3 regions of the Paraburkholderia sp. GAS199 genome follow, and region 3 is predicted to be linked to each of the others. Evidence: predicted binding sites of a transcription regulator. Region 3 holds the regulator's gene; each other region holds the start of a gene.
What was found. The regulator LexA, encoded in region 3, represses DNA repair genes until DNA is damaged. The targets are predictions, from matches to a motif close to ACTGTATNNNNATACAGT.

Region 1 (9,680 bases), on a different contig from region 3:
TGTCGCCGCCCAGCAGGATGTCGATCACGATGATCTGGATGACTGCGCCCCAGTGGAGCGTGGCGAGAAAGTCGAACATGGCTGAAGAATAAGAAGAATTCCGGCGCACAGCCATAAAAAAAGCGGAGGAGTCTGAACTCCCCCGCTTTTTGAACTGCCCGCTTACGAAAGGGATCCGTAAGCGTATCAAAAACGCGCCACGACCGCGCGCGAATTTCGATTTACAGCATCGCCTTCAGAAGACGCGCCATTTCCGACGGGTTCTTCGTGACCTTGATACCGCACGCTTCCATGATTTCCAGCTTCGCTTCGGCCGTATCCGCACCGCCCGAGATCAGCGCGCCGGCGTGGCCCATGCGCTTGCCCGGAGGCGCCGTGACGCCAGCGATGAAGCCAACCACCGGCTTCTTCATGTTGTCCTTGATCCACTCAGCAGCATTCGCTTCGTCCGGACCACCGATCTCGCCGATCATGATGACGGCGTCCGTTTCCGGATCGTCGTTGAACATCTTCATCACGTCGATGTGCTTCAGACCGTTGATCGGGTCGCCGCCGATACCGACTGCCGACGATTGGCCGAGGCCGATTGCCGTCAATTGACCGACTGCTTCGTACGTCAGCGTGCCCGAACGCGACACGACGCCGATGCGGCCCTTGCGGTGGATGTGACCCGGCATGATGCCGATCTTCAGCTCGTCCGGCGTGATCGTGCCGGGGCAGTTCGGGCCGAGCAGCAGCGTCTTGCGGTTCTCTGCGCGCATACGAGCCTTGAGCTCGATCATGTCGCGCACGGGAATGCCTTCCGTGATGCAGATGGCGAGATCCAGGTCGGCTTCGACCGCTTCCCAGATTGCCGCAGCAGCGCCTGCCGGCGGAACGTAAATCACCGACACGGTCGCGCCCGTTTCAGCCTTGGCTTCAGCGACGCTAGCGTAGATAGGAATGCCTTCGAAGTCTTCGCCCGCGCGCTTCGGGTTCACGCCCGCAACGTACGCTTCACGACCGTTTGCATATTCACGGCAAGCACGCGTGTGGAACTGACCGGTCTTGCCGGTGATGCCCTGCGTGATGACCTTGGTGTCTTTGTTAATCAGAATCGACATGTATTGACCTCTGTTCGTTTGGCGCCGCGCCCTCGCGACGCGCGGTGCGGATGTTCTCCGCCCGCGTCGCTCGCGCGCCGCCATTCGTAATCCTGGTTATCCTGGCTGAGCGCTCTTACTTGCCTTGAGCGGCCGCGACGACCTTCTGGGCCGCTTCTTCCATGCTGTCCGCCGCAATGATCGGCAGACCGGATTCAGCGAGCATCTTCTTGCCCAGGTCTTCGTTCGTGCCCTTCATGCGGACCACGAGCGGCACCTTCAGCGACACGGCCTTCGACGCCGCGATCACGCCTTCCGCGATCACGTCGCAGCGCATGATGCCGCCGAAAATGTTGACCAGGATCGCGGTCAGGTTCGGGTTCTTCAGCATGATCTTGAACGCTTCCGTGACCTTCTCGGTCGTGGCGCCACCGCCCACGTCCAGGAAGTTCGCCGGTTCGCCGCCGAACAGCTTGATGGTGTCCATCGTTGCCATTGCGAGGCCTGCGCCGTTCACGAGGCAGCCGATGTTGCCGTCGAGCGAGATGTACGCGAGGTCGAACTTCGACGCTTCGACTTCAGCCGGATCTTCTTCGTCCAGATCGCGATACGCGACGATTTCCGGGTGACGGAACAGTGCGTTCGAATCGAAGTTGAACTTGGCGTCGAGTGCGATGACCTTGCCGTCGCCCGTCAGGATCAGCGGGTTGATTTCGGCCAGCGATGCGTCCGTTTCCCAGAATGCCTTGTACAGGCCTTGCAGGATCGCGCGTGCTTGCGGCAGCGAAGCGGCGGGCACGCCGATCTTCGTGGCCAGCTCGTCGGCTTCTGCGTCTTTCAGACCGGTTGCCGGGTCGACAGCGATCTTGTGGATCAGCTCGGGCGTCTTTTCCGCGACTTCTTCGACGTCCATGCCGCCTTCGCTCGATGCCATCACGACGATCTTCTGCGAAACGCGATCGATCACGAGGCCGACATACAGTTCCTTCTTGATGTCAGCGCCTTCTTCGATCAGCAGACGATTCACCTTCTGGCCTTCCGGACCGGTCTGGTGCGTGACGAGCTGCATGCCGAGGATCTGTTCCGAATACTCGCGAACCTGATCCAGCGACTTGGCGACCTTCACGCCGCCGCCCTTGCCACGGCCACCCGCGTGGATCTGAGCCTTCACGACCCATACCGGGCCGCCGAGCTCTTCCGCGGCCTTGACCGCATCATCCACCGAGAAGACCGGCTTGCCGCGCGGTACCGCGACGCCGAATTTCCGCAGGATTTCCTTACCCTGGTACTCGTGAATCTTCATGCGTGATTCCCTTCAGTCTGAGAGTTGGATTGAACTTCGTTTCCGCCGCCGTTCATGCCGGACGCGTCGCCGCCTTCGCTTCTCTGGCTTGACACCCCGTCGCCTGACGATGCCGCGCGATCCGCTGTATACGGAGCGCGGCCATACCAGCGCGGATAAAACTGCTGCACCGCCTCGCCGTCGAAACGCAGCGCGTGGCAGCGTCCCAGCTGGAATGGCGGTTTGTCGTTGGAATGCTCGCCTGTGCTGTTAGACGATTCGTCTCCTGAACCTCCGCTCGCGCCCGGCGTGCCGTCATTGGTGTTCCATACGTCGCCGGCGAACGCCTGAATGGCAGCGGTCGGCAGGATCGCGCACAACTCGGTGAGATGCGTGCAACCGGCCGTGCCGGCCAGCAAACGGGCAGCATCGCGACGGAAGTTGTGGAACAGATTGAGCCCGATGAGGGCACGGTAGGCGGGATTGCTGGCCTGGCATAACCCTGGATAGGGCACCCAGTCGGACGACGCTTCGGCGTCGACGACGTTGAGCTTGCGATCGATGGTGATGCGAAGCCAGAGTTCATGGATCGGCTGACCATTGGGCCGGACGCCCGACGCAAGGACCACATCGCGCGGTTTTTCGTCGGTCAAGCACGCTTCCACATCCCACAGGCCATCGGCTCTCTCATAGGCTTCCGCTCTGATTGCGCGACGATGGCGCAACTGACGGGACACTGGCGAGGAGAGCGGCATGCGGAAAGGAAAGGCCGGATTGGAAAACCCATGAATTTTAGCATACTGGGTATTTGAGACAGGTCGGAATGCGCAGTGCCGCCAGCCGCGCCGCTTTGCGGGACGGGCCTTATCTCGAAGTTGGCGGATGAAGTCCTGCCGCAGTGCGTGCGCTGGGGACACGCTTAGCTCGTGAACGGTGGCTTACGGCGGCACATGACCATGCCATTGGCCGCGCAAATGCGAGCAGTTCCTGCCGCGTGGTCACGCGGCTATTCGCCGGCCCAATCCTCGTCCAGACCTTTGAGAATTTTGCCGATGGTGGCGCCCGAAAAGCCACGCGATGCCAGAAACCTCGCCTGCTTGGCGCGGTCGGCGGGCGTTTCCGGCAGCTTGCCGAATTTCCTGTTCCACACGGCGTGCGCACGTGCAAGCTCGGTCTCGCGCAATTGCGCGCTGGCTTCTTCGACGAGACTCGGGTCGACGGCGTGCTGTTTCAATTCGCCGACGATACGGCTAGCGCCGAGCCGCGACGAACGCCGATGAAGCAGACTTTCCGTGAAACGCGAATCGGACAGCCAGTTTTCGGCCTGCAATGTCTCGAGCAAGGTATCTAGTGAATCGTTTTCTTCGACGAACGGCTTTAGCTTGCGCGCCAGTTCGGAGCGGCTGTATTCACGCCGGGAGAGATAGCCGAGCGCGCGTCCTTTTAGCGAACGGGCTGGGCGTTGAGATTTTTTCTGCTCGTCCTGGCCGGACCTGGCTTCGCCGGGCGTGCGACGGGAACGGCTGTAAGTTGTTTCGGACGGGTCGAAATCCGAGTCGGCGTTCGAATCGGCGTTCGTGCCGGAATCGGCTGCAGAGGACGCTTTGGAAAACGCGGGCGACAGGTTTCGACCTGCGGCCCGGTCATGCGCATCGAACGATTCGAACGGATCAGCTGAATCCGCCGAATCGTCGTGCTGTGCCGAGTTACGCGGGCCGTCCGCATAGCGTCCAGTACGGCTAGTGTTGGACAGCGACCGGCCCTTGCGTATCACGTGACGGTTACTCTTCTTCGTCCGCGACTTCAGCGCCTGCGCCGGCGCCGGTCACCGCTTCCGCCATGGCATTGACGCCCAGCGATTCGCGGATACGGTTCTCGATTTCACGCGCGATGTCGGCATTCTCACGCAGGAATTCGCGCGCGTTGTCTTTACCTTGACCAATCCGCTCGCCGTTGTAGCTGTACCATGCGCCCGCCTTGTCGACGATCTTGGCTTGCACGCCCAGATCGATGATTTCGCCCTGACGCGAGATACCTTCGCCGTACAGAATGTCGAAAATCGCTTCGCGGAACGGTGGCGACACCTTGTTCTTGACGACCTTCACGCGCGTTTCGTTGCCGATGACTTCGTCGTTCTTCTTGATCGAACCGATACGGCGAATGTCCAGACGCACCGACGCGTAGAACTTCAGCGCGTTACCGCCCGTGGTAGTTTCCGGGTTGCCGAACATCACGCCGATCTTCATGCGAATCTGGTTAATGAAGATGACGAGGCAGTTCGTGCGCTTGATCGTGCCGGTGAGCTTGCGCAGCGCTTGCGACATCAGACGCGCTTGCAGACCCGGCAGCGAGTCGCCCATTTCGCCTTCGATTTCAGCCTTCGGCACCAGTGCCGCGACCGAGTCGATCACGATCATGTCGATCGAGCCCGAACGCACCAGCGCGTCGGCGATTTCCAGCGCCTGTTCGCCCGTGTCCGGCTGCGAAACCAGCAGTTCGTTGACGTTCACGCCGAGCTTGCCCGCGTACTGGATATCCAGCGCGTGTTCTGCGTCGATAAACGCTGCCGTGCCGCCGATTTTCTGCATTTCGGCAATGACTTGCAGCGTCAGCGTGGTTTTACCGGACGATTCCGGGCCATAAATTTCGACCACACGACCACGCGGCAAACCGCCGACGCCGAGCGCGATGTCGAGACCGAGCGAACCGGTCGACACGACCTGGATGTCTTCGACTACCTCACCCGCGCCGAGCCGCATGACCGACCCTTTGCCGAACTGCTTTTCGATCTGCGCGAGGGCGGCAGCGAGTGCCTTGCTCTTTTCAGCAGTCAGTCCAGCCGAGCCTTTCTTGCTTTCTTCCATGAATCGTCCTTTGCTATGATGAACGGCGTCTGAGGCAGATGTGCGGCCCGTTCTGAAAGGACAGCACACGAAACCCAGACACTGTATAAAAAAACAGTAGTTTTGGCAAGCGCGATTCTCATGCGAACGCGCATTTTTACTGTCGCGCCGCCCAACTACCCACAATTGATTTCGGAGACCGCTGTGCGCCGGGGGCAACCCGCGGTGCCGGCAAGGCCAGGCTGCGCACCATGCGAATTCTGATTGCCGAAGACGACAGCATACTCGCGGACGGTCTGGTTCGATCACTCCGCCAATCGGCCTATGCCGTCGACCACGTGAAGAACGGCGTCGAGGCGGATACCGCGCTGTCGATGCAAACTTTCGACCTGCTGATTCTCGATCTCGGCCTGCCGCGCATGTCCGGGCTCGAGGTGCTGCGCCGTCTGCGCGCGCGCAATTCGGCCGTGCCGGTGCTGATCCTCACCGCCGCCGACAGCGTCGACGAACGCGTCAAGGGACTCGACCTCGGCGCCGACGACTACATGGCCAAGCCCTTCGCGCTGAACGAACTCGAAGCTCGCGTGCGGGCGCTGACCCGGCGCGGCGCCGGCGGCGGCCCGACCGTAGTGCGGCATGGCTCGCTGTCGTTCGATCAGGTGGGGCGAATCGCCTACGTCAACGAACAGGTGATCGATCTGTCGGCGCGTGAACTCGGCTTGCTGGAAGTGCTGCTGCAACGGATCGGCCGGCTGGTGTCGAAGGAACAACTCGTCGACCATCTTTGCGGCTGGGGCGAGGAAGTGAGCAACAACGCCATCGAGGTCTACGTGCACCGGCTGCGCAAGAAAATCGAGCCGAGCGGCGTGCGCATCATCACTGTGCGCGGACTGGGCTACTGCCTGGAGAAAGCCGCAGCGGCGGCCACGAGCGCCGAAGCAGCCGCACCGCCGCCTGCCTCGCCCGAGCCGCCGACCGGCGCGATGCCGGCAAGCCATCACTACAAGTAAGAAGGCAGCCATGTCCGCACGCGCAGACCGCGCTCCGGCGCACGCTGCGGATCTCGACGAGGTGCGCGACGAGCGCTACGCCAACCCGTTCGCCCCGCCGGACGAAACCGAAACCGCCATAGAAGCGCGCCCGCGCTCGCTGTTCGGCGAGATTCTCGACTGGATGCTGGCGCCGCTGCTGCTGCTGTGGCCCATGAGCCTGGCCATCACGTATCTGGTCGCGAAGTCGATTGCCAACGGTCCGTTCGACCGCGCGCTCGAAACCGATGCCTATGTGCTCGCGCGCCAGATTCATCCGGTGAACGGTGTGGCCGAGCTGTCGCTGCCCGATTCCACCCGCGACTTTTTACGCACCGACAACGTGGACAGCGTGTTCTATCAGGTGCTCGGCACGCGCGGCGAACTGGTGGGCGGCGAACGCGACATGCCCTTGCCGCACGAGGACGACCGGCCGCAGCCCGGTCAGGTCGAGTTCCGCGACGACGTGCTGCGCGGCAACGATATCCGGGTCGCTTACACGACCGTCGAATTTCCGCATACGCCCGGCGCACAACCCGTGCTGGTGCAGGTTGCCGAGACGCTCGACAAACGCAGCCAGCTCGCCAACGACATCATCAAGGGCGTGATCCTGCCGCAGTTCGTGATCCTGCCGCTGGCCATCCTGCTGGTGTGGTTCGGTCTGTCGCGCGGTCTCGCGCCCCTGCATGCGCTGCAGGCGCACATTCGCGCGCGGCGTCCGGACGACCTTTCGCCGCTGGAAGCACGCCGCGCACCGCCGGAAATCGAGCCGCTGGTCACGTCGTTCAACGATCTGCTGACGCGCCTCGAACAGAACATGGAACTGCAAAAGCGTTTTATCGCCGACGCCGCGCATCAGATGAAAACGCCGCTTGCCGGCTTGCGTACGCAGGCGGAACTCGCGCTGCGCCAGGACGCTTCCGCCGAAGTGCACCGCTCCCTCGAACAGATCGCGACCAGTTCCGAGCACGCGGCGCGGCTCGTCACCCAACTGCTCGCGCTCGCCCGCGCCGAAAACCGTATGTCGGGGCAGGTCTTCTCGCCGGTCCGCGTGACGGAAGTGGCACGCAACGCCGTGCGCGACTGGGTTCAGGCCGCGCTCGCCAAACAGATGGACCTCGGCTACGAAGCGGACGAGTCGGGCGAGCAGGTCGAAGTGGACGGCAACCCGGTCATGCTGCGCGAAATGCTGTCGAACCTGATCGACAACGCCATCCGCTACACACCGGCCGGCGGGCGCATCACCGTGCGCGTGCGACACGACGCGGCCGCGCGGCTCGTGCATCTGGAAGTGGAAGACACCGGACTCGGCATTCCAGTCGCCGAACGCTCGCGGGTCGTCGAGCGCTTTTACCGGATTCTCGGCCGCGAAGGCGACGGCAGCGGGCTGGGCCTCGCGATCGTCCGCGAGATCGCGACCATGCACGGCGGCGACCTGACCATCGACGACAACGTTTATCAGGACGCGCCACGTCTTGCCGGAACGCTGGTGCGTGTCAGTTTGCACGAGCTGAAACGGGGGCGGGACTTACCCTAAGGCCACGCGTCGCCACGAATTTAATTACGCGCGATAACAGCACGATGAAGATTAAAAACGTGCATTTGGTTAATCTTTGACTGACGTTAAGAGAAATTCTCAGCCACACCAAGTTCCTGTAGTTTGCTCCGCCGCGTCAGTACGCCGTAAGTTTCCACTCCAATAATCGGTTGCACGGGAACGCCTTTGCCGGCGAACCGCGTGTACATATCAATATTGGAGACGACATATGGCTACCGTTGGCGGGCAAATCTCGCACGTGCCGATGACGGGCGAAGAGAAACGGGTGATCTTCGCATCGTCGCTGGGTACGATTTTCGAATGGTACGACTTCTTCCTGGCCGGCTCGCTCGCGGCCTTCATCAGTAAGAGCTTCTTCTCAGGCGTCAATCCGACGGCCGCCTTCATCTTTACGCTGCTCAGCTTCGCGGCGGGCTTCGCGGTGCGTCCGTTCGGCGCGATCGTGTTCGGCCGCCTGGGCGATCTGGTCGGACGCAAGTACACATTTCTCGTCACGATTCTGATCATGGGCTTCTCGACCTTCCTGGTGGGCTTTCTGCCGGGCTATGCGTCGATCGGCATTGCTTCGCCGGTGATCTTCATCGCGATGCGCATGCTGCAAGGCCTCGCGCTCGGCGGCGAATACGGTGGCGCCGCGACCTACGTGGCCGAACACGCGCCTGCCGGACGCCGCGGCTTCTACACCTCGTGGATCCAGGCAACCGCCACGCTTGGTCTGTTCCTGTCGCTGCTCGTGATTCTCGGCGTGCGCAAGACGATGGGCGAAGACGCGTTCGGCGACTGGGGCTGGCGCATTCCGTTCGTCGCGTCGATCATCCTGCTGGCCGTGTCCGTGTGGATTCGCATGCAACTGCATGAGTCGCCGGTGTTCGAGCGCATCAAGTCCGAAGGCAAGACGTCCAAGCGACCGCTGACGGAAGCGTTCGGCGAATGGAAAAACCTGAAGATCGTGATTCTGGCGCTGGTCGGCCTGACCGCCGGTCAAGCCGTGGTCTGGTACACGGGTCAGTTCTACACGCTGTTCTTCCTGACGCAAACGCTGAAAGTGGACGGCAGCAGCGCCAACATCATGATCGCGATCGCGCTGCTGATCGGCACGCCGTTCTTCCTGTTCTTCGGCTCGCTGTCGGACCGAATCGGCCGCAAGCCGATCATCATGGCGGGTCTGCTGATCGCTGCCTGCACGTACTTCCCGCTGTTCAAGGCGCTGACGCACTACGCCAACCCGGCACTGGAAGCGGCTAGCGCGAAAGCACCGATCGTCGTGATCGCCAATCCGGACGAATGCTCGTTCCAGTTCAACCCGGTGGGCACCTCGAAGTTCACGAGTTCGTGCGACATTGCCAAGGGCGCGCTCTCGAAGGCTGGCCTGAACTACGAGAACGTCGCGGCACCGGCCGGCACGCTGGCCGAGATCAAGATCGGCGACACGGTGATCAACACCTATGACGGCAAGGCCGCCGACGCCAAGGATCAAGGCAAGGCATTCGACAAGACGCTGGCCACGACGCTGAAGACCGCCGGCTATCCGCCGAAGGCCGATCCCTCGCAGATCAACTGGCCGATGTGCGTGGTGATCCTGACGATCATGATGCTTTACGTGACGATGGTGTACGGCCCGATCGCGGCGATGCTGGTCGAAATGTTCCCGACGCGCATTCGCTATACGTCGATGTCGCTGCCGTATCACATCGGCAACGGCTGGTTCGGCGGCTTCCTGCCGGCCACGGCGTTCGCGATCGTCGCAGCCAAGGGCAACATCTTCTCGGGTCTGTGGTATCCGATCGTGATTGCGGTCGCAACGTTCGTGATCGGCATGCTGTTCGTCAAGGAAACCAAGGACTCGGATATCTACGCGCAGGACTGAAACACCGGACGCACGGGCCA
Region 2 (9,680 bases), on a different contig from region 3:
GCTCGCCATGCTGTACGGCTTGCCGGGTTTCATCCAGCAGGCGGCGCTCACGGCCGTGCAGAACCGCGCGGCCGTGGTGGCCGAGATGCGCGAAATCTACCGGCGCAGGCGCGACGTGGTGTTCGAACGGCTGAGCTGCGTGCCGCGCCTGCGTTGTCTGTTGCCGGAAGCGGGCATGTTCATGATGGTCGACGTAAGCGGCACGGGGCTCGATACCGTCGATTTCACCTGGCAGCTGTTTCGCGCGCAGGGCGTCTCGGTGCTCGACGCGAGCGCCTTCGGCGAAACTGCGAACGGTTTCGTGCGGCTCGGTTTCGTGGTCGACGAAGCGCGCCTGAAAGACGCCTGCGAACGGATCGCGGCCTTCGTCGCGAGCTTGCCGGCGCCGGCTTCGGGCGCGGCGGATCGGACGGACGCGAAGCGTCGACCGGTATAATCGGGCGGCTTCTGCGGCATTCGTTGCGATGTCGATGACGGCGTTGCTGATGCCGGCTGCGGCGCATTCGCCGGAGCCGTTTGCCGTTGCATCAGCCGTGCTTAAGCGCCCGTTTTCGCCTTGCTCACTGTGTCTTTCATTTGCATCCATGCCATTTCGCCCGATCCAGTCCTTCACGCGCAAACGACTCTCCGACGTCGTGTCCGATCAGATCAAGCAGCTGATCTCGGACGGCACGCTGATGCCGGGCGACCGCCTGCCCGCCGAGCGCGATCTGGCCACGCAACTGGGCGTGTCGCGTCCTTCGCTGCGCGAGGCGCTGATCAGACTCGAAGCGGACGGCTACATCGAGACCTCGGGCCGTGGCGGTTTTACAGTAGTGGACGTGACGGCGCCGATCATTTCCAAGCCGCTCGCGGAACTGCTGATACAGAATCCGCGCACCAGTGCCGATATTCTCGAATTGCGGCAGGGACTCGAAGCGATCTCGACGGTCTACGCCGCTGAACGCGCCACCGACGTGGACCGGCAAAAAATCGCCGAGGCATTCGATGCGTTGAAGGCCGCCTCGCTCACTCAGGACCGCGCCAGTCTTGCCGAACTCGACGCCGCGTTCCATCTCGCCATCGCCGATTCCACTCACAACATCGCGCTGGCGCACGTCATGCACGGCATTCACACGCTGATTCACGAAGGCATGCGCCAATACCATCGCCTGATCGATTACGACGACGCGATGGAAAAGCAGCTGATGACCCAGCATCAGGCCATCTACGACGCCGTCATGGCGCGCGACGCGCAAAAAGCGCGCAAGGCCGCCGAGCGTCATCTCGCGTTCGTGCGCGAGATGTATCGGGAAGACGCCGCCCGACCTTCGTCGAACGTCGTTTCCTGACTTTCTGCCGCTCGCCGCGGCTTTCCACTTGAATTGAACGCCGCCAGGCGGCATTGACACGTCAGAGCGACTTCCTTATATTCTTGGTCAGACCAACATGACCAGTCATACAAAATCGGATTTCCGCCGGTTTTGCTGCGACCGGCTGGCCCGTCGCCGGAATCTGCGTGATCAACGCCTGCCTGCGCGCGTTCCGCAGTAGAGTAGGTGGATCGACGGCGCCGTATTCTTTTCAAAGAGCTTATGAAAGTCGCCCTGTTCATCCCGTGCTTCATCGACGCGTTTTATCCTGAAGTGGGGATCGCCACGCTCGAATTACTCGAACGCTTCGGCATCGAGGTCGACTATCCGCAGGAGCAGACCTGTTGCGGACAGCCGATGGCCAATAGCGGCGCGCAGTCCGACGCGGCCGGCGCCGAGCGTGTATTCGCGCGCAACTTCGCGGGTTACGACTACATCGTCGGGCCGTCGGCGAGTTGCATTCATCATGTGCGCGAACACCTGTTCGCCATCGAGCAGACCGACGAAGTCAAGAAGGTGCGGGCCAGCGCCTACGAACTGGTCGAATTTCTGCACGACGTAGTCGGCGCGCGCGAGTTTCCGTGGGCCGAGTTTCCGCATCGCGTCGGCCTGCATAACAGTTGCAGCGCCTTGCGGCATCTGAAGGAGGCCTCGGTCTCCGAGATCGCCGCCGTGCCGTTCTCCAAACCGCGCGCTCTGCTCGAAGGCGTGAAGGGCATCGAGTTCGTCAAACCCGCGCGACCCGACGAATGCTGCGGTTTCGGCGGCACGTTCTCGGTCACGGAAGAACCCGTGTCGGTACGCATGGGTCAGGACAAAGTGCGCGACCATCTGCAGGCAGGCGCCGAGTACATCGTGTCCGGCGACATGTCCTGCCTGATGCATCAACAGGGCTGCGCCGAGCGCATGAAAGCCGACGCGCGCTTCATTCACATTGCGCAGGTACTCAACGGAGCACGCGCATGAGTCGCATCGATCACGCGAAAGCGGCGGGCGCTTTCATCGGCAAGACCGAGCATGTGGCGTTTCACGACAAACGGCTGTGGGATTTGCGCGAGAAACGCGACGCGCAGGCGCACGGCATCGCGGAGTGGGAGACGTTGCGCGAACTGGCGTCGGGTATCAAGGAACACACGCTCTCGTATCTGTCCGGCTACCTCGAACAGTTCGCTACGGCGGCCGAAGCAAACGGCGTCACTGTGCACTGGGCGGCAAGCGCCGAAGAGCACAATACGCTGGTTCACAAGATCATGTCCGAGCGCGGCATGACCACGCTCGTCAAGAGCAAGTCGATGCTCACCGACGAATGCAAGATGCGCGAGTATCTGGAACCGCGCGGCATCACGGTGATGGAAACCGATCTCGGCGAGCGTATCCAGCAACTCGATCATCAGGACCCGAGTCATATGGTCGTGCCCGCGGTTCACAAACTGCGGGCCGACGTGGCCGAACTGTTCGGCCGCACGATCGGCACCGATCCGCAGAACAGCGACATTCACTATCTCGCGGAAAGCCAGCGCATGAACACGCGGCCGTACTTCGTGCGCGAGAAAACCGCCGGCATGACCGGCTGCAATTTCGCGGTGGCCGAAACCGGCACGGTGGTGGTGTGCACGAACGAGGGGAACGCGGATCTGTCGGCGAACGTGCCGCCGCTGCATATCGCGTCGATCGGTATCGAGAAGCTGATTCCGAAAGTGTCGGACCTCGGCGTATTCGTCCGCATGCTGTCGCGCAGCGCGCTCGGTTCGCCGATCACGCAATACACGTCGCACTTTCGCGCGCCGCGTCCGGGCACGGAGATGCATTTCATCCTCGTCGATCACGGCCGCTCCGAACGGCTCGCGATGGAAGACTTCTGGTACTCGCTCAAATGCATTCGCTGCGGCGCGTGCATGAATACCTGCCCGGTGTATCGGCGCAGCGGCGGGCTCTCGTATGGCGGCACGTATTCCGGGCCGATCGGCGCGATCATCAATCCGACTTTCGATCTCAAGCGCTATAGTGCGCTGCCGTTTGCGTCGACACTCAACGGCAGCTGCACGAATGTGTGTCCCGTGAAGATCAATATTCACGAGCAGATTTACAAGTGGCGCACGGTCATCAGCGAACAGCACGAAGTACCGTTCGTGAAGCAGGAAGTGCTGAAAATGGCGGGGCGTCTGCTTGCCAGTCCGACCTTGTACCGCGCGACGGTTTCGTCGATGGGCGGCGCGCTGCGTCGGCTGCCGAATTTCGTGCTCTACAACCCGCTGAATATCTGGGGCAGGCAGCGCGATTTGCCGGAGGCGCCTAAGCTGACCTTCCATGCCTGGTACAAGAAAAATCGTGGAGGTGGCGATGGCGACGCGTGAGGAATTCCTGGCGAAAGTGCGCGCCGCGCAACCGCCGGTGCGGGCGCGGCCGGACGTGCCGCTGTTCCCACCGGTCGGCGGCGACTTGCGCGCGCGCTTCACGACCGCGTTGCAGGCGATGGGCGGCACCTGTATCGATGCGGCCTCGGCCGCCGAGGTCGCCGCGACGATACGCGAGCGCTTCGGCAGCGAAGCGTCGATTGCATCCGCCACGAACGAGGTGCCGGGCACACGCGAACTGACGGCCGATACCGAGCCGGCTTCGCTGCAGGATATCGACGTGGGCGTGGTGCGGGCGCGTTTCGGTGTCGCCGAAACCGGTTCGGTCTGGTTCAGCGAACGCGAGTACGTGGTGAACGCGCTGGGCTATATCGTGCAGCATCTGGTCGTGCTGCTCGACCCCGCGCAGTTGATCGACGGTTTGCAGGACGTCTACCGGCGCGACGACTTCCGCGAGGCCCGCTATGCCGCGCTCGTAACGGGACCGTCGGCCACGGCAGACATCGAGGGCGTGCTGATTCGCGGCGCGCAGGGCGTGCGGTCGCTGACGGTGGTCTGGCTGCCGGCCTGACAGGCCGCAACGGCAGGCCGTGACGGCGGTCCGGCCGCGCCTGCTACGAGTTGCTCGCGAGCTTTGCTATCATCACTGTATAAACATACAGGTCCGTGAAAGCACCGTGGCAACTGATCTTCCGCCGGAGAACCGCTCCGGCGCCCTTTATTACCTGCTGAATTTCGAGCGCGCGCTCGCCTGGCTGACCGAGCGTTACGCCGATCTGCTGAACGCCGCGGAACTCGGCTTTCTGCGCGAATTCGCGCTCATGCCGCAAGCTTCGCGTGCCTTGCTGGTGCGTCTGCTGATGCGCAAGGGCACGCTGTTCCGCGCCAGCCGGCTTTCCTACGACGAGATCGGCTGTCCTTTGCAGGCCGCGGCGCCGCTGGTGGCGCTGGGCTGGATCGACATCGAACCCCGCCTGACGCTCGACGACCTGTTCGCGCTCACCACCCGCCCCGACTTGCTGCTCGTTTTCGCGGACGCCGTCGCCGCAATTCCGGGCGCCAGAACGCTGCGCAAACCCGAACTGCTGGAAACGCTGCGGGCGCTGTATGAGCCGCTCTATTCGCAACCCGGCAGGAACGCCGGCGAAGAGGACGAGCCGCGCGGCTATCCGCTGTCGGTCTGGCATGAAGAGACGACGGACCACGTCCTGCATGTCGTCATCGCGCCGCTTTGCGAACGGCTGCGGCTGATGTTCTTCGGCAACCTGCAGCAGGACTGGTCGGAGTTCGTGCTCGCCGACCTCGGCGTATTCCAGTATGAAACCGTGGCGTTCGCGCCGTCGTCGCGCGCCTTCCAGCAGCGCGAGGACGTGGACGTCTATCTCACCTTGCAGGCCTGCCGCGACATGCTCGATTCGCTGGATTGGCTCGACGCGCCGGAGCCGTCGGTCGGCGAACTCGTCGAGCGGGTCAGCGCAATCGCCATCCGCAACGCGTGGCTCGACACGCGCCGCGCGAAGCTGCTGTTTCGCATCGGCTATCACTGCGAGCGTCGGCACGACTGGGGCACGGCGTTGACGGTCTACGAGCGCTGCGCGTGGCCTGGCGCACGGCATCGGCGCATCCGAGTGCTGGAGCGCAGCGAACGTTACAGCGAGGCGCTCGCGCTCGCCACGCAGGCCAGCGTCACGCCGGAAAGCGAGGAGGAAGCGCAGCGCGTCGCGCGCATGCTGCCGCGTTTGCAACGCAAATGCGGCCTGCCGGCGACGCGTGCGGCCGCGGCTCGCGCCGTCGAGCGCAGTACGCTCGTTCTGCCGAAGCCCGAGACTGCACTGGCCGTCGAATACGTGGCGCGCGATCATCTGGGCACCGACGACGCACCCGTGCATTACGTCGAAAACGCGCTGATCAATTCGCTCTTTGGCCTGCTGTGCTGGGAGCCGGTGTTCGCGGCATTGCCGGGCGCGTTTTTTCATCCGTTCCAGCGCGGCCCGGCCGATCTGCATGCGCCGGATTTTCATCTGCGCCGCGCGCCGCTGTTCGCCGCGTGCCTCGCGCAACTGGAAAGCGAGGCGTATTGCGAAACCATCTTGCGGCACCTCGAGACCAAGCACGGCTTGCAATCGCCGTTCGTGTACTGGGGCATGCTGACGCCGGAACTGGTCACGCTCGCGCTCGACTGTCTGCCGGCCGCGCATCTGAAGCTGTGGTTCGAACGGCTGCTCGGCGACATTCGCGGCAATCGCTCCGGTTTGCCCGACCTGATCCGGTTCTGGCCGGCACAGCGCCGCTATGAACTGATCGAAGTGAAGGGGCCGGGCGACCGTCTGCAGGACAACCAGATTCGCTGGCTCGCGTACTGCGTGCAGCACGGCATGCCGGTGCGCGTGCTGGACGTGCGCTGGGCCGAGGCGGACGCGTCGAGCGAGTGTGCAGACGAAGAAGCGGGCGAGGGCGCAGTCGGAACACAACCGCTTACATCCAGCATCGCCGGGGCGTCGGCATGACTTACGTGGTCGCCGTCCGGGCGATGTGCGAATTCACCGCCCGGCGCGGCGACCTCGATCTGCGTTTCACGCCCGCGCCCACTTCGCTGGAAGGCATGGCCGGTCATATCGCCGTGGCGGGTCGGCGCGCGAGCGCTTACGAAACCGAGATCACGCTGACCGGCACGCATCGCAGCCTCACCGTGCGCGGCCGCGCCGACGGTTACGACCGCGCGGCGAACCGGCTGGAGGAAGTCAAAACCCATCGCGGCTCGCTCGAACGCATGCCCGCGAATCACCGCGCGTTGCACTGGGCGCAGGCGCTCGTGTATGGACATCTGTTGTGCCGCACGCGCGGGCTCGGTGAATTGACCGTCGCGCTGGTTTATTACGACGTCGGCACCCAGAAAGAATCGGTGTTGACGGAGACCCACACGGCGCGCGAGCTGGAGATGTTTTTCGTCGAGCAATGCGAGCGCTTTCTCGATTGGGCGGTACAGGAAGAAGCGCATCGCGCCGCGCGCAATGCCGCGCTTGGCGCGCTGCAGTTTCCGCACGGGCAGTTCCGCAGCGGGCAGCGGGAACTGGCGGTCTCGGTGTATCGCGCGGCGCGTGACGGCAAGCCTTTGATGGCGCAGGCGCCGACGGGCATCGGCAAGACTCTGGCTACGATCTTTCCGCTGCTGAAGGCGTGTGCGTCGGACCAGATCGATCGCGTCTTCTTTCTCACCGCCAAGACACCGGGCCGCGCGCTCGCGCTCGACGCCATCGCCACGCTGCATGCCAACGCCAACGCCAACGCCTTGCCGTTGCGTACCCTCGAACTGGTGGCGCGCGACAAAGCCTGCGAGCATCCCGACAAAGCCTGCAACGGCGAATCCTGTCCGCTGGCGCGCGGCTTCTACGACCGTCTCGACGCCGCCCGCGCCACCGCGCTTGCCGGGCCCCGGCTGAACCGCGCGGCGGTGCGCGAAGCCGCGCTGGCGCATGAAATCTGCCCGTATTATCTGACGCAGGAACTCGCGCGCTGGGCCGACGTGGTGGTGGGCGACTACAACTACTACTACGACAGCAGCGCCATGCTGCATGCGCTCACGCAGATCAATCAGTGGCGCGTGGGCGTGCTGGTCGACGAGGCGCACAACCTGCTCGAACGGGCGCGCCGCATGTACTCGGCGTCGCTCGATCAGGCGGCTTTGCGGCTCGCGCGCAAGACCGCGCCCACCAGTTTGCGCAAGCCGCTCGAACGGCTGCAACGCGAATGGAACGCGGCGCGGCGCGCGCAGGTCGTCGCGTCCACGAAATATCAGGTGTATCCCGGCGTGCCCGGCAAGTTGCTCTCGGCGGCGCAGAATCTGATCGGCGCCGTGACCGATCAACTCGCCGACGCACCGCTGTCCATCGACGATGCCTCTTTGCGTTTTTTCTTCGACGCCATGCATTTCGTCGCGCTGGCCGAGCAGTTCAGCGAACATTCGATCTTCGACATCACGCTCAGCGAAGACCGATACGCGCCACGCGACAAAACCAGCAGCACGCTCTGCGTGCGTAACGTGATCCCGGCGCCGTTCCTCGCGCCGCGCTACGCCGCCGCGCGCACCACGGTGCTGTTTTCGGGCACGCTCGATCCGCAGCATTTTTACCGCGACACGCTGGGATTGCCGGAGCAGACTCACTGGCTCGACGTGAACGGACCGTTTCGCGCCGAGCAGTTGCAGGTGCGCGTCGCGGGCAATGTGTCGACGCGCTGGCGCGACCGCGAGCGTTCGCTGTTGCCGATCGTCGATCTGATCGCTAGACAATACGCGGCGCAGCCGGGCAATTACCTCGGATTCCTGAGTAGTTTCGAATATTTGCAACAGGTCACGGCCTTGATGCGCGAGCGTCATCCGGCGTTGCCGATCTGGACTCAGGAACCGGGCATGGACGAAGCGGCGCGCGACGCCTTTCTCGCGCGTTTTCGCACTGCCGGCGAAGGCGTCGGCTTTGCGGTGCTGGGCGGTGCATTTTCGGAAGGCGTCGATCTGGTCGGGCGGCAGTTGATCGGCGCGTTCATCGCCACGCTGGGTTTGCCGCAAATGAACGACATCAACGAACAGATGCGCCGCACGATGGAAGCGAAATTCGGCAACGGCTACGACTACATGTATCTGTATCCGGGCTTGCAGAAGGTCGTCCAGGCGGCGGGCCGCGTGATCCGCACCGAACAGGATCGCGGCGTGGTGCATCTGATCGACGACCGCTACCGGCGTCCCGAAGTTCGCCGTCTGTTGCCGCGCTGGTGGGACGTGCGATAGCGCGGCGCGCCGTGCGCGCCGCGGCATGGCGCGACGGCGCTCAGGTCATGCGGGTTATTTGTGCGGCGAAGCCGGGGCAGCAGGGTTGGGATTAGCCGGCGTTCCTGAGCCGCCCGCTGGTTTGGGATCGACTGGCAACTGATCCTCCGCCGGCGCGTCGCCTTGCTCGCTGGCGGCCGTGGTCTTTGCGTCGGCGGCGGGCGCGTCCGGCGCAGCCGGCCTCGACGAACCATCCGGCGCCTCCGTTTGGGCCGGGCCACCTGCCTCGATTCGGGCCGCGGCGCTCTCCGGGTCCCATGTCAGCAGCTGACGCTGCGGATTGGCGATTTCGATGCCGCGCGCACTGAACTGGTCGAGGATGCGCCGGTTGAATTCGCGCTGCACGCCCCAGCGCGCGCTGTCGCGGCACTGGATCTGGCCGGCCAGCGCGACGGCCGAACCGTCCACGGCGTCCACGCCCCAGAAGCTGAAGTCGGACAGAATGCCGTCCTTGAACTTGTCGTCCTCGCGCAGCGCCGCGCCGATTTCCTTGAGCGTGTTGATCGCCAGATCGACGTCCTCGCCGAAGACGATGCTCACCTTCACCGCGGCATTACCGAGTCCGCGATTGGTGTTGTTCACGGTCGTGACCGAACTGAACGGCACCGTGAACAGCGAGCCGTCCCCACCACGCAGACGCACCGTGCGGATCGACAGATATTCGACTGTGCCGGAGACGCCCGCCACCGTCACCCAGTCGCCGACCTGCAAGGCGTTTTCCATCAGCAGGAAAATGCCCGTGATGAAATCCTGCACCAGTTTCTGCGAGCCGAAACCGAGCGCCACGCCGAAGATGCTCGCGCCCGCCAGCAACGGCCCGATGTTCACGCCGAGTTCGCTCAGACCGGTCAGCACCACGACCAGCGCGATCGCGCAGAAGAGCGCGCTGCGCAACATCGGCAGGAGCGTGCGCAGACGCGTGGCGCGCACGAGGTCGCCGCTCGTGGTCCAGCGGTCGAGACGCCGTTCGATCGCGACGTTCACGCTTTCCCACACCAGCAGCGCGATCACGGCAGCGACGGCGATGGTGACGACCGCCGAAGCGAGCCGGTGACCGACCGTGCCCGAGCGGAACAGTTCGCTCAGATCGACGCCCCACACCTGCAGCAGCACCAGCGCGGTGACCACGCCGATGATCCACGAGATGACCCG
Region 3 (9,680 bases):
GCTTCAGCCAGAGTTAGGTTATTTGTGCTGGCCTGTCATGCCGAATTATGCGAGCGCGCGAAGCACGTGGCTCGTCACGCTCATGGCGCACTCACTGCGCCGGAAAAACCCGCAACGCGCGCGGCACCGCGGTCACGCCGTCGCCGATCGAGAGTTGCAGATCGCGCCACGATTCGCGGTCGAGTTCCGCTTCGAGCAGATTGCCCTCGCGACCGGCAAGCTCCACGCGCACCGACCCACCGAGCGTCACCACGCGCCGCACGTCCACCACGATGCCCTCGCGATGGCCCGACGCCTGCGGATACAACTGCAGGTCGTGCGGACGCACATAGGCAAACGCCGGACCGCTGAAATCGGCCTTGATCGCGACCGGCAACGCCGCGCCGTCCACCACGAAGCCGCTCGCGTCGACCTTGCCGTGCAGCCGGTTCGCCGCGCCGAGAAACTCGTAGACGAACGACGTTTGCGGATGGTCGTAGACGTCCCGCGGACTGCCCACCTGCTCCACGTGACCGCGATTGAGCACGACGATACGGTCGGCTACTTCGAGCGCTTCTTCCTGATCGTGCGTGACGAAGATCGTCGAGATGTGCAGGTCGTCGTGCAGACGCCGCAGCCAGCTACGCAATTCCTTGCGCACTTTCGCGTCGAGCGCGCCGAACGGTTCGTCGAGCAGCAGCACTTTCGGCTCGACGGCGAGCGCGCGCGCCAGCGCGATCCGCTGACGCTGGCCGCCCGAGAGTTCCGACGGATAGCGCTGCGCCAGCCAGTCGAGCTGCACGAGCTTGAGCAGTTCGTGCACCTTCTCGCGGATCACCGCTTCCGACGGGCGCTCTTTCCTCGGCTTCACACGCAGCCCGAACGCGACGTTTTCAAACACCGTCATGTGACGGAACAACGCGTAATGCTGGAACACGAAACCGACTTCGCGCTCGCGCGCGCCGACCGTGGCGACGTCCTGACCTTGCAGCACGACCTGACCGCCATCGGCGTATTCGAGGCCCGCAATGACACGCAACAAAGTAGTTTTGCCACAACCCGAAGGCCCGAGCAGCGCAACCAGTTCACCCGGCGGAAAATCGAGCGAGACATTATCGAGCGCGACGAAATCGCCAAAGCGCTTCTGCAGGTTACGAACGGTGATACCCATTACAGCTCTCCTTGCTTGACCGGGTGCTGGACTGCGTTCTGTTGCGACACACGCGCCGCATTCGCGACGGACGGCGGCGTGACGGGACCGGCATAGGCCGGCACGTCGCGCGCGGCCGAGAGTTCCGCCGACATATGACGCTCGGCGAGCAGCTTCAGACCGAGCGTGACGAGTGCGAGCAGCGCCAGCACCGACGCCACGGCGAAGGCCGCCGAGAAGTTGTATTCGTTGTAGAGAATTTCGACGTGCAGCGGCATGGTGTCGGTCTGGCCGCGAATATGGCCCGACACCACCGACACCGCACCGAACTCGCCCATCGCCCGTGCATTACACAGAATCACGCCGTACAGCAGGCCCCACTTCACGTTCGGCAAGGTGACACGGCGGAAAATCTGCCAGCCCGACGCGCCGAGCACGTGCGCGGCCTCTTCCTCGTCGTTGCCCTGTGCCTGCATCAGCGGAATCAGCTCACGCGCGACGAACGGAAAGGTCACGAAGATCGTCGCCATCACGATGCCCGGCACCGCGAAGATGATCTGCACGTTGTGGTCTTGCAGCCATGGGCCGATCCAGCCTTGCGCGCCGAACATCAGCACGTAGATGAGACCGGAGATCACCGGCGAGACCGAGAACGGCAGATCGATCAGCGTGGTCAGCAAGGCCTTGCCGCGAAATTCGAACTTGGCGATACACCACGACGCCGCGAGTCCGAACACGAGGTTCAGGGGCACCGCGATCGCGGCGGTGATGACCGTGAGCTTGATGGCCGACAGCGCATCCGGATCGGCCAGCGACTCCAGATAGAAGCCGACGCCTTTACTCAGCGCCTGATAGAACACCGCCACCAGCGGCACGACCAGGAACAGCGCGAGAAACAGCAATGCAACGCCGGTCAGAATCCAGCGCACCAGCGGCGACTCGGTCACCGGATCCGGTCGTCGCGCGAGATTCAGCGGCGCGCGCGGCGCCACCGCCACGGCCGCGGTGGCGGCGCTCACGTCTTTAAGCGAATCGCGGCTCATCGCGCACCTCCGCTCACGCCGCCCACGCCGATCACCGACACACTGGCCGCAGCCGGCGCAGGACCCGCGCCGCCCTTGCTCGTGCGACGCTGCAGGAACCACTGCAGGGTATTGATGAACAGCAGCATCAGGAACGACACGACCAGCATCACCACCGCCAGCGCCGTGGCGCCCGCGTAGTCGTATTGTTCGAGCTTGGTGATGATGAGCAGCGACGTGATCTCGGACTTCATCGGCACGTTGCCGGCAATGAAGATCACCGAACCGTATTCACCGAGCGCGCGCGCGAAGGCCAGTGCGAAGCCGGTGAGCAAGGCGGGAAACACGGCCGGCAGCACCACGCGGCGAAACGTCAGCCAGCGCGACGCGCCGAGGCAGGCGGCGGCCTCTTCCTGCTCGCGCTCGAATTCTTCGAGCACGGGCTGCACCGTGCGCACCACGAAGGGCAAACCGATGAAAGTCAGCGCGACCAGCACACCGGCCGGCGTGAAGGCGATCTTGATGCCGAGCGGCACGAGAAACTGTCCGATCCAGCCGTTGCCCGCATACACCGCCGCGAGCGAAATGCCGGCTACGGAAGTGGGCAACGCGAACGGCAAATCGACCACGGCGTCGACGATCCGCTTGAACGGGAACGTGTAGCGCACCAGCACCCACGCGACGAGAAAGCCGAACACCGCGTTGATCAGCGCGCCGCCAAGCGCGGAGAAAAACGTCAGGCGATACGAGGCCAGCACGCGCGGCGACGTGACGGCGCGCACGAACTGGCTCCAGTCGAGCGTCGCGGTCTTGAGGAAGGTCGCCGCAAGCGGAATCAGCACCACGAGGCTCAGATAAGCCACCGTGATGCCGAGTGTCAGGCCAAAACCGGGCAAGGCGCTCGGTTTTCGGAAGGTCAACGTCGTCATGCTGGGTACTCTTCAGGGTTGAGGCCGGCGGCTCTTTTCTGGCCGCCTGGCTAGCCGGAAAGCGCGCTCGATGGGCGCGCTTTCCGGTCGGGTGAAACAGGTGCAGCTATCGTGACGTCAGTGTTTATTGCGGCGAATAGATCGAATCGAACACGCCGCCGTCGGCAAAGTGGGTCTTCTGCGCGTTGGCCCAGCCGCCGAACGAGTCGTCCACCGTGTACAGCTTCAGCTTCGGAAACTTGGCGGTCAGATCGGCCGGCACCTTGTTCGAACGCGGACGGTAGAAGTTCTTCGCGGCAATCTCCTGACCCTGCTCGCTATACAGAAAGTTCAGATAAGCCTCGGCCAGCTTGCGCGTGCCGTGTTTGTCGACCACCTTGTCGACCACCGCGACCGGCGGCTCGGCCAGAATGCTCACCGACGGCACCACGATCTCGAACTTGTCCGGACCGAACTCCTTCAGCGACAGGAACGCTTCGTTTTCCCATGCGATCAGCACGTCGCCGATTCCGCGCTGCACGAAGCTGGTGGTCGCGCCGCGCGCGCCCGAATCGAGCACGCCCGCGTTCTTGTAGAGCTTGCCGACGAATTCCTTGGCCTTCTGGTCGTTGCCGCCCGGCAGATGTTCCGCGTACGCCCATGCCGCCAGGTAGTTCCAGCGCGCGCCGCCCGAGGTCTTCGGATTCGGCGTGACGATCGACACGCCCGGCTTGACCAGATCGTCCCAGTCCTTGATGTGCTTCGGGTTGCCCTTGCGCACCAGAAACACGATCGTCGACGTGTACGGCGACGCGTTGTCCGGCAGACGCTTCTGCCAGCCCTTGTCGATCAGACCTTTGCTCGCCAGCGCGTCGATGTCGTAGGCCAGCGCCAGCGTCACCACGTCTGCCTGCAGGCCGTCGAGCACCGAGCGGGCCTGCGCGCCCGAGCCGCCGTGCGACTGCTTGAAGGTGATGGTCTCGCCCGTCTTCGCCTTCCATTCCTTGCCGAATGCCTGGTTGACGTCCTGATACAGCTCGCGCGTCGGGTCGTACGAAACGTTCAGCAATGTCGTGTCGGCCGCCTGAGCCTGCGCCACGACGCCCAACGCCGCAGCCGTGCCGAGAGCGAGCGTCGCGATGAGTTTTCTGGTCTTGCCTGCCAGCCCCGTGCCTTGATGATTCATGCCAACTTTCTCCGCGTGGTAGTCCGCTAAAACAGCGTGTGGTGTTCTTTTGCGTCGCGGTCACGTGCACATGAGCTGCAACTGGAGGCCAGTCTATCGAAGCGCTTTCATCATTAAAAATAATGTTTCTTCATTCTTTAATACGCAAAAGTGGTAATGACGGCCAGATAAGGCGTTGCGGCACAAAAACGGATGCTGGAGCGTCGATTTGGGGCGCTGGAACGCCACCCCGAGCCACGAACTTAAAGTAATGCTTGAATTGCGCGGAATACTGTATAAAAATACAGTCACCTGTTCATACATACAGTGGCGACATGACCAAACTCACCGCACGACAACAGCAGGTTTTCGATCTGATCCGCCGGGCCATCGAACGCACTGGCTTTCCGCCCACCCGCGCGGAAATCGCCGCCGAGCTGGGTTTCAGCTCGGCTAATTCGGCGGAGGAACATCTGCGCGCGCTTGCTCGCAAAGGTGTGATCGAGCTTGCCGCCGGCGCTTCGCGCGGCATCCGGCTGCTTTCCAATCCGGAAGACGCGCCGCATCAGTTCACGCTGCCGCACGCCAGCATCATGCAGTTGTCACTGCCGCTGATCGGCCGGGTGGCGGCAGGTAGCCCGATCCTCGCGCAGGAACATATCGCGCAGCACTACGCCTGCGACCCGGCGCTGTTTTCGAGCAAGCCCGACTACCTGCTGAAGGTGCGCGGCCTCTCCATGCGCGACGCCGGCATTTTCGACGGCGACCTGCTCGCCGTGCAGAAGAAGAGCGAAGCCAAAGACGGCCAGATCATCATCGCCCGTCTTGGCGACGACGTGACGGTCAAGCGCCTGAAGCGCCGGCCGAACGGTCTCGAGCTGATCGCCGAGAACCCCGATTATGAAAACATCTTCGTTGAAACCGGCAGTGCGGAGTTCGCACTGGAGGGCATCGCCGTCGGGCTGATCCGCCCGGGCGAGTTCTGAAAGTCCGCTGGTTCGCCGAGCCAAAGCCGTCACAACGTTGAATCGCCTGGAGAGACTCATGGAACGCCTTGCCCGCCTGCTGCCTTTTCGCCAGTTCGGTCGTCTGCGCCATTTGCGCAAGCTGGTGCCTTGCTCGTTGATCGAGGCGTCGTCCGCGTCCGTCACGCCATCGCTGTTCGACGAGCCGGCCGGCAACGCCGACCTGCACGGCCTGCCGTCATCGTTGCCGGCTTTTGCACGCGTCTCGCTGAACTCGGGGCTGAATACGGCCGAGCCCGCACGTCGCGCACCGGTGCGCGTCTATCACGGGCCGTCGCGGCTCATCATGGTCGGCACGGTCGACGCGGTGTGCCGCATGATCGATCGCTGCATCGCCGAGGAAGCGAACGTACACGGCGCGGTGTTCGAGGCGTAACAGAATTTACAGGTCTCCCTTACTCCGCAAGTCGTGCTCGGGATCGTTTTCGTGTGGCCGCTGTCCACCCTAGATCACACCTGATGGAGAGCACCACTCGATGGCAGTTCCAACACGCACGCGGCGCAGCACAACACGGCCGCTGATCGTCACACTAATCGTGATTGCGGTCATTGCCGCACTGGGCTTCGCTTACGCCACGCCGTACATCGCGCTGAACAATCTCAAACGCGCGGCCGACGCGCGCGATGCTCCGACCGTCAACGAATACGTCGACTTTCCCGCTTTGCGCGAGAGCCTGAAGCAACAGGTGTCGGGCTTATTGACGCGTCGGCTCGACGCGCATAGCAATGGCAATCCATTGGCCGCAATCGGCGCCATGATCGGCGTTGCGTTGATCGGACCGCTGGTGGATGCGTATGCAACGCCCGATGGCGTGGCCGCGCTGTTGAACGGCATGCCGCCGCGTGGCAATCCGGGCGAACGTCCGCCCGTCCCGCCTGCCGCTGCTAACTCGCCGGGGGCGCCGCAACCCGATACGCCGCAGCAAGCGGCGCCGGCAACACCTGCTGCGGGCAATTCAAACGGTAACGCCAACGGCAATCCCGAGCCCGCCGCGCCACAACAGCCGCCGCAAACCACGGCTGCCTATCGCGGACTCAACGAGTTCGTGGTCACCTATCAGCATGGCGCCGGCGACGCACGTTACGCCGCAATCTTTCAGCGCGAAGGTTTGTTCACCTGGAAACTCGCCGCGGTCGACCTGAACACGCCATGAGGCACGCGCCGGGCAAACGCCCGTCGTAGTCCAAAGCCCGGGGAATCGGGCCGCATGCATCGAACATGCGGCTCGCCATCAGGCAGCGGCCTGCTGCTGTTCCTGCGCCGACGAACACGCCACCAGAATGCTGCACGAAACCCGGTCGAGCAGCGGCGTATTGCCTGCGCCCATCCACCAGCGCGACAGGCCGGTTCGGCAGCGATGCCCCACCACCACCAGATCGACGTGCAGTTCGTTGGCAAGATTGGCGATTTCGTCGATGGGATGACCGAAGGCGAAATGCCCCTGCGCACTGACGCCGCGTTCGGTCAGCCAGTCCACGCCTTCCTGCAGGATGTCACGCGCGGTCTTCTCGAAACTGCCGCATGCGACGTCGGTCAGCAGGCCTGCGCTTTGCGCGATGCTAGAACGCATATCCACCACCGAGAGCAGGTGCGTTTCCGCTTTCAGGTCCATCGCCAGATCGGCGCCGCAACGTAGCGCTTTGCGCCCCTCGCGCGAGCCGTCGTAGCACAACAGGATTTTCTGGTAGCTCGCCATGATTTTCTCCCCTAGCGCGAAGTGCGCGGTTTGAATGAATCATGGTGCGCCGCAATTCAGCTTGCAAGGGATGGAAAACGCCAGGTCTGCCCGAATTCGGTGCGCGCACGGGCAAGACCCTGGCAAACCCGATGCGGCGGCGCAAGAAAGCCGCGCGGCCACGGGTTGCACAACCCGCCCTGCGTTGGGGGATAGCCTGGAATAAGCCGCCTTCCCGGCAAATCACGTCTTTTCGAGGAGCGTTGATTGATCCATGTGAACGCTGGCGAGTGCTTTGGTCTGCTCGGGCCGAACGCCTGGCTCACCGCGGACGGCTTCATCTTCCTTCGAGCGTCCCATCGATATTGCGGACATTCACATGCTGATCGAGGCCCAAACGCTCGACACGGTGATTCTCATCGATCGCCATCATGGGCCATGTATCGATGGTGCTTCGGTGTCAAAGAATCTACCGGTGCGTGGGCGCGCCATGATCGACGGTGAAATGGGCGACACCGAGCGCCGCTAATACGGGATGGCATTTCACGTAAATTCGAGGGTTTCCACATACACCGCGATACGTTGCGCCCATGACATACCACGCCATTACAGTCACGCTCGAAGATATCGGTAGCATCGTTGCCGTGAAAGACAGATACAACCGCACAACACAGGGCCTTACATTCAATGCCACTATTGCGGGAAAGCGGCAATATGCCGTGACGATAAGTGGCAATCCCCGACTCGATAACGGCATGGTCGTAACTGCGGTTTTGCGTGATCCGGCAAACTGGCAAACGCTGGCGGGTTGGCGCAACCTGACAACCGGCGAGATTTGTGGTGTGGATGAGCCAGGTAAGTGGGTCGCCATGTTAGGCTTCACGGCCCTCTTCGGGTTTCTTTTCGTACTCAAGGCAATGCACCCCGATGCCAGCGTGGCCGGCAGAGTCGCGCTGTTATCCGTGGTCGTGTTGGGCAATGCGTGGTCGATACTTGCCCTGCGCAAGTCTCTCGCCGTTTACCGCTTGCTCAAGCCGTGGATACGGCGCTGACTGCAATACAAGCGGTTTGGAAGTCATGGAAAAGCCCGCACAAGGCGGGCCGTAAAACTACGATCAGACAATGCCGCGCTTACCGCACGCTATTGGCAGAGTTCAAGGTGTTGGTGTTGATCCACGCCTTTGCTACCTTGCGACGCATCAACACCATCGCTAACACGCGAAGCCATGCGCAGCCACCTATCAATGCGATGGCCCACAAGCCTAGCGCGTGTAGATACGCGTCGCCCCAATGCATCCACAGAATAGTAAAAGCGGCAATCCATTTTAATAACGTGTAGCCCCTTGTTTCCCCCTTGAACGCCCAGCGTATTGCCATCGGGTTTGCTATCAGCGCGGCGAGGACAGGCAGATAACCCGCCCAGGGTAGAGAAAAGTGGTAGAGCATCACTATCAGGACAATGGCTTCGCAGCCAAATGCAGCAGCGAAGCTCGCTAAAGAAGCCTTGATAGGCCACGGCATTGTCTTCACGCTCACTGGTAGGTCGAGCTTTTGCAAAACGCCACTCCGCTTTCTACATCACTCCATCCCTGCTCTTTGGCAAGATTACGGCAGAAGTCATCCTTGTAGGCGTCTTCATTGATAGGCGTAATACTGCCTGGAACTGGCGTACCTCTTGGAAAGAAAGTAGTGCCGGACGTGCCGTGATCGCTCATGCAAATAAACAAGCCTTTTGCGAACATTATTTCATCGTAGCTGTAAAGACCATATCCAGCTTCAGCATTGATGGTTCCCCAATACAACGAACTACTCGCGGTAGATGCGGGCCTTGTAAGTCCAATAAGGTTAGAAAGTAGATTGCCGAGGAAAACCTTCGCCGAAGTTATATACGGTTGAAAGCCGGATTGAAGATCAGAGGACATCACGATTGCGTTAATTGTTATAGCTGCCCCTGGGCCGATCTCTGCCAGAACGAATACCGAAAGAACGATCATCCCTGAAGCGCTTACCAGCGTTAGAATGTCTCCTGGCTCTACCTTTTTATTCGGGTCTCTCCAGTCCACTACGATCCGGGTTAAAACAGTTGTCGCGACCACGCTATTGGTAATGATTCGGATTGGTTGCAGGATCGGAGTTACATTCGTGACGGTCGCGATCAGCGTTGCCCCGGTGTTCATGATCGATAGCGAGTCGCGTGGATTATTAAAAACACCCATTAACGCCTGAAACATCGACATGTTGTTGGAGCCAGCATCCATCACATGCACAATCAATTCTAATGATGCCATTTCATTCCGCCTTCGATTCTTGATTCCACGGTGAAATCGAGTTCACAACCGAGCTAACGGACGGTGCGACGGACGGACCTGAACCAACTACACAGCGATAGAAAAGCTGTACGTTGCCGTTCTTAGGCTGATAAACCGGTTGTGCGATGAATGACTTTGATTGTGAGAAGGTCAGTGGCACGCGGTCCACGATCTGTGTGAAAGCTCTATCAGTTGCTATTTGCAAACTGCCAGAGATATCGCTTTTAGGATCATCAAAATTGATGAGCCGCACCCAGAAAATCCACGCTCCATCATCACGCTTGAGCGCTGTTACACCGTTCGTCAGCGTATAACCATGTCGCGCCACTATGATGTGTTGAGGGGTTGCAGGGGCCGCTTTTGCGGCGTGCGAAGCGATACCCGCAAGCGAGAGTGCGCTAGCACGCAAAAAGAATCGTCTATTAATCATTGCTGTTCTTATTGAG

Region 1: a site for LexA is predicted at 5,309-5,326, ahead of recA (recombinase RecA). Genes of this name have one in related genera too.
Region 2: a site for LexA is predicted at 4,352-4,369, ahead of P3T18_RS15985 (VRR-NUC domain-containing protein). Genes of this name have one in related genera too.

Annotation. Positions count from the first base shown of each region.
Region 1 is NZ_JBNDMM010000008.1:189,801-199,480, reverse strand. It holds gene P3T18_RS27790 (TerC family protein) at 1-79, opposite strand, end outside; gene sucD (succinate--CoA ligase subunit alpha) at 222-1,103, opposite strand; gene sucC (ADP-forming succinate--CoA ligase subunit beta) at 1,219-2,385, opposite strand; gene P3T18_RS27775 (DUF2889 domain-containing protein) at 2,382-3,119, opposite strand; gene recX (recombination regulator RecX) at 3,371-4,138, opposite strand; gene recA (recombinase RecA) at 4,146-5,228, opposite strand; gene P3T18_RS27760 (response regulator) at 5,459-6,217, shown strand; gene P3T18_RS27755 (sensor histidine kinase N-terminal domain-containing protein) at 6,228-7,772, shown strand; gene P3T18_RS27750 (MFS transporter) at 8,002-9,660, shown strand.
Region 2 is NZ_JBNDMM010000003.1:970,750-980,429, forward strand. It holds gene P3T18_RS15960 (pyridoxal phosphate-dependent aminotransferase) at 1-436, shown strand, start outside; gene P3T18_RS15965 (FadR/GntR family transcriptional regulator) at 585-1,331, shown strand; gene P3T18_RS15970 ((Fe-S)-binding protein) at 1,575-2,318, shown strand; gene P3T18_RS15975 (lactate utilization protein B) at 2,315-3,706, shown strand; gene P3T18_RS15980 (LutC/YkgG family protein) at 3,693-4,277, shown strand; gene P3T18_RS15985 (VRR-NUC domain-containing protein) at 4,384-6,213, shown strand; gene P3T18_RS15990 (ATP-dependent DNA helicase) at 6,210-8,489, shown strand; gene P3T18_RS15995 (mechanosensitive ion channel family protein) at 8,544-9,680, opposite strand, start outside.
Region 3 is NZ_JBNDMM010000004.1:385,912-395,591, reverse strand. It holds gene P3T18_RS18690 (sulfate/molybdate ABC transporter ATP-binding protein) at 92-1,150, opposite strand; gene cysW (sulfate ABC transporter permease subunit CysW) at 1,150-2,172, opposite strand; gene cysT (sulfate ABC transporter permease subunit CysT) at 2,169-3,080, opposite strand; gene P3T18_RS18675 (sulfate ABC transporter substrate-binding protein) at 3,205-4,245, opposite strand; gene lexA (transcriptional repressor LexA) at 4,560-5,210, shown strand; gene P3T18_RS18665 (hypothetical protein) at 5,269-5,625, shown strand; gene P3T18_RS18660 (DUF2939 domain-containing protein) at 5,726-6,403, shown strand; gene P3T18_RS18655 (universal stress protein) at 6,482-6,946, opposite strand; gene P3T18_RS18650 (hypothetical protein) at 7,305-7,454, shown strand; gene P3T18_RS18645 (hypothetical protein) at 7,516-7,977, shown strand; gene P3T18_RS18640 (hypothetical protein) at 8,057-8,482, opposite strand; gene P3T18_RS18635 (hypothetical protein) at 8,458-9,213, opposite strand; gene P3T18_RS18630 (hypothetical protein) at 9,215-9,664, opposite strand.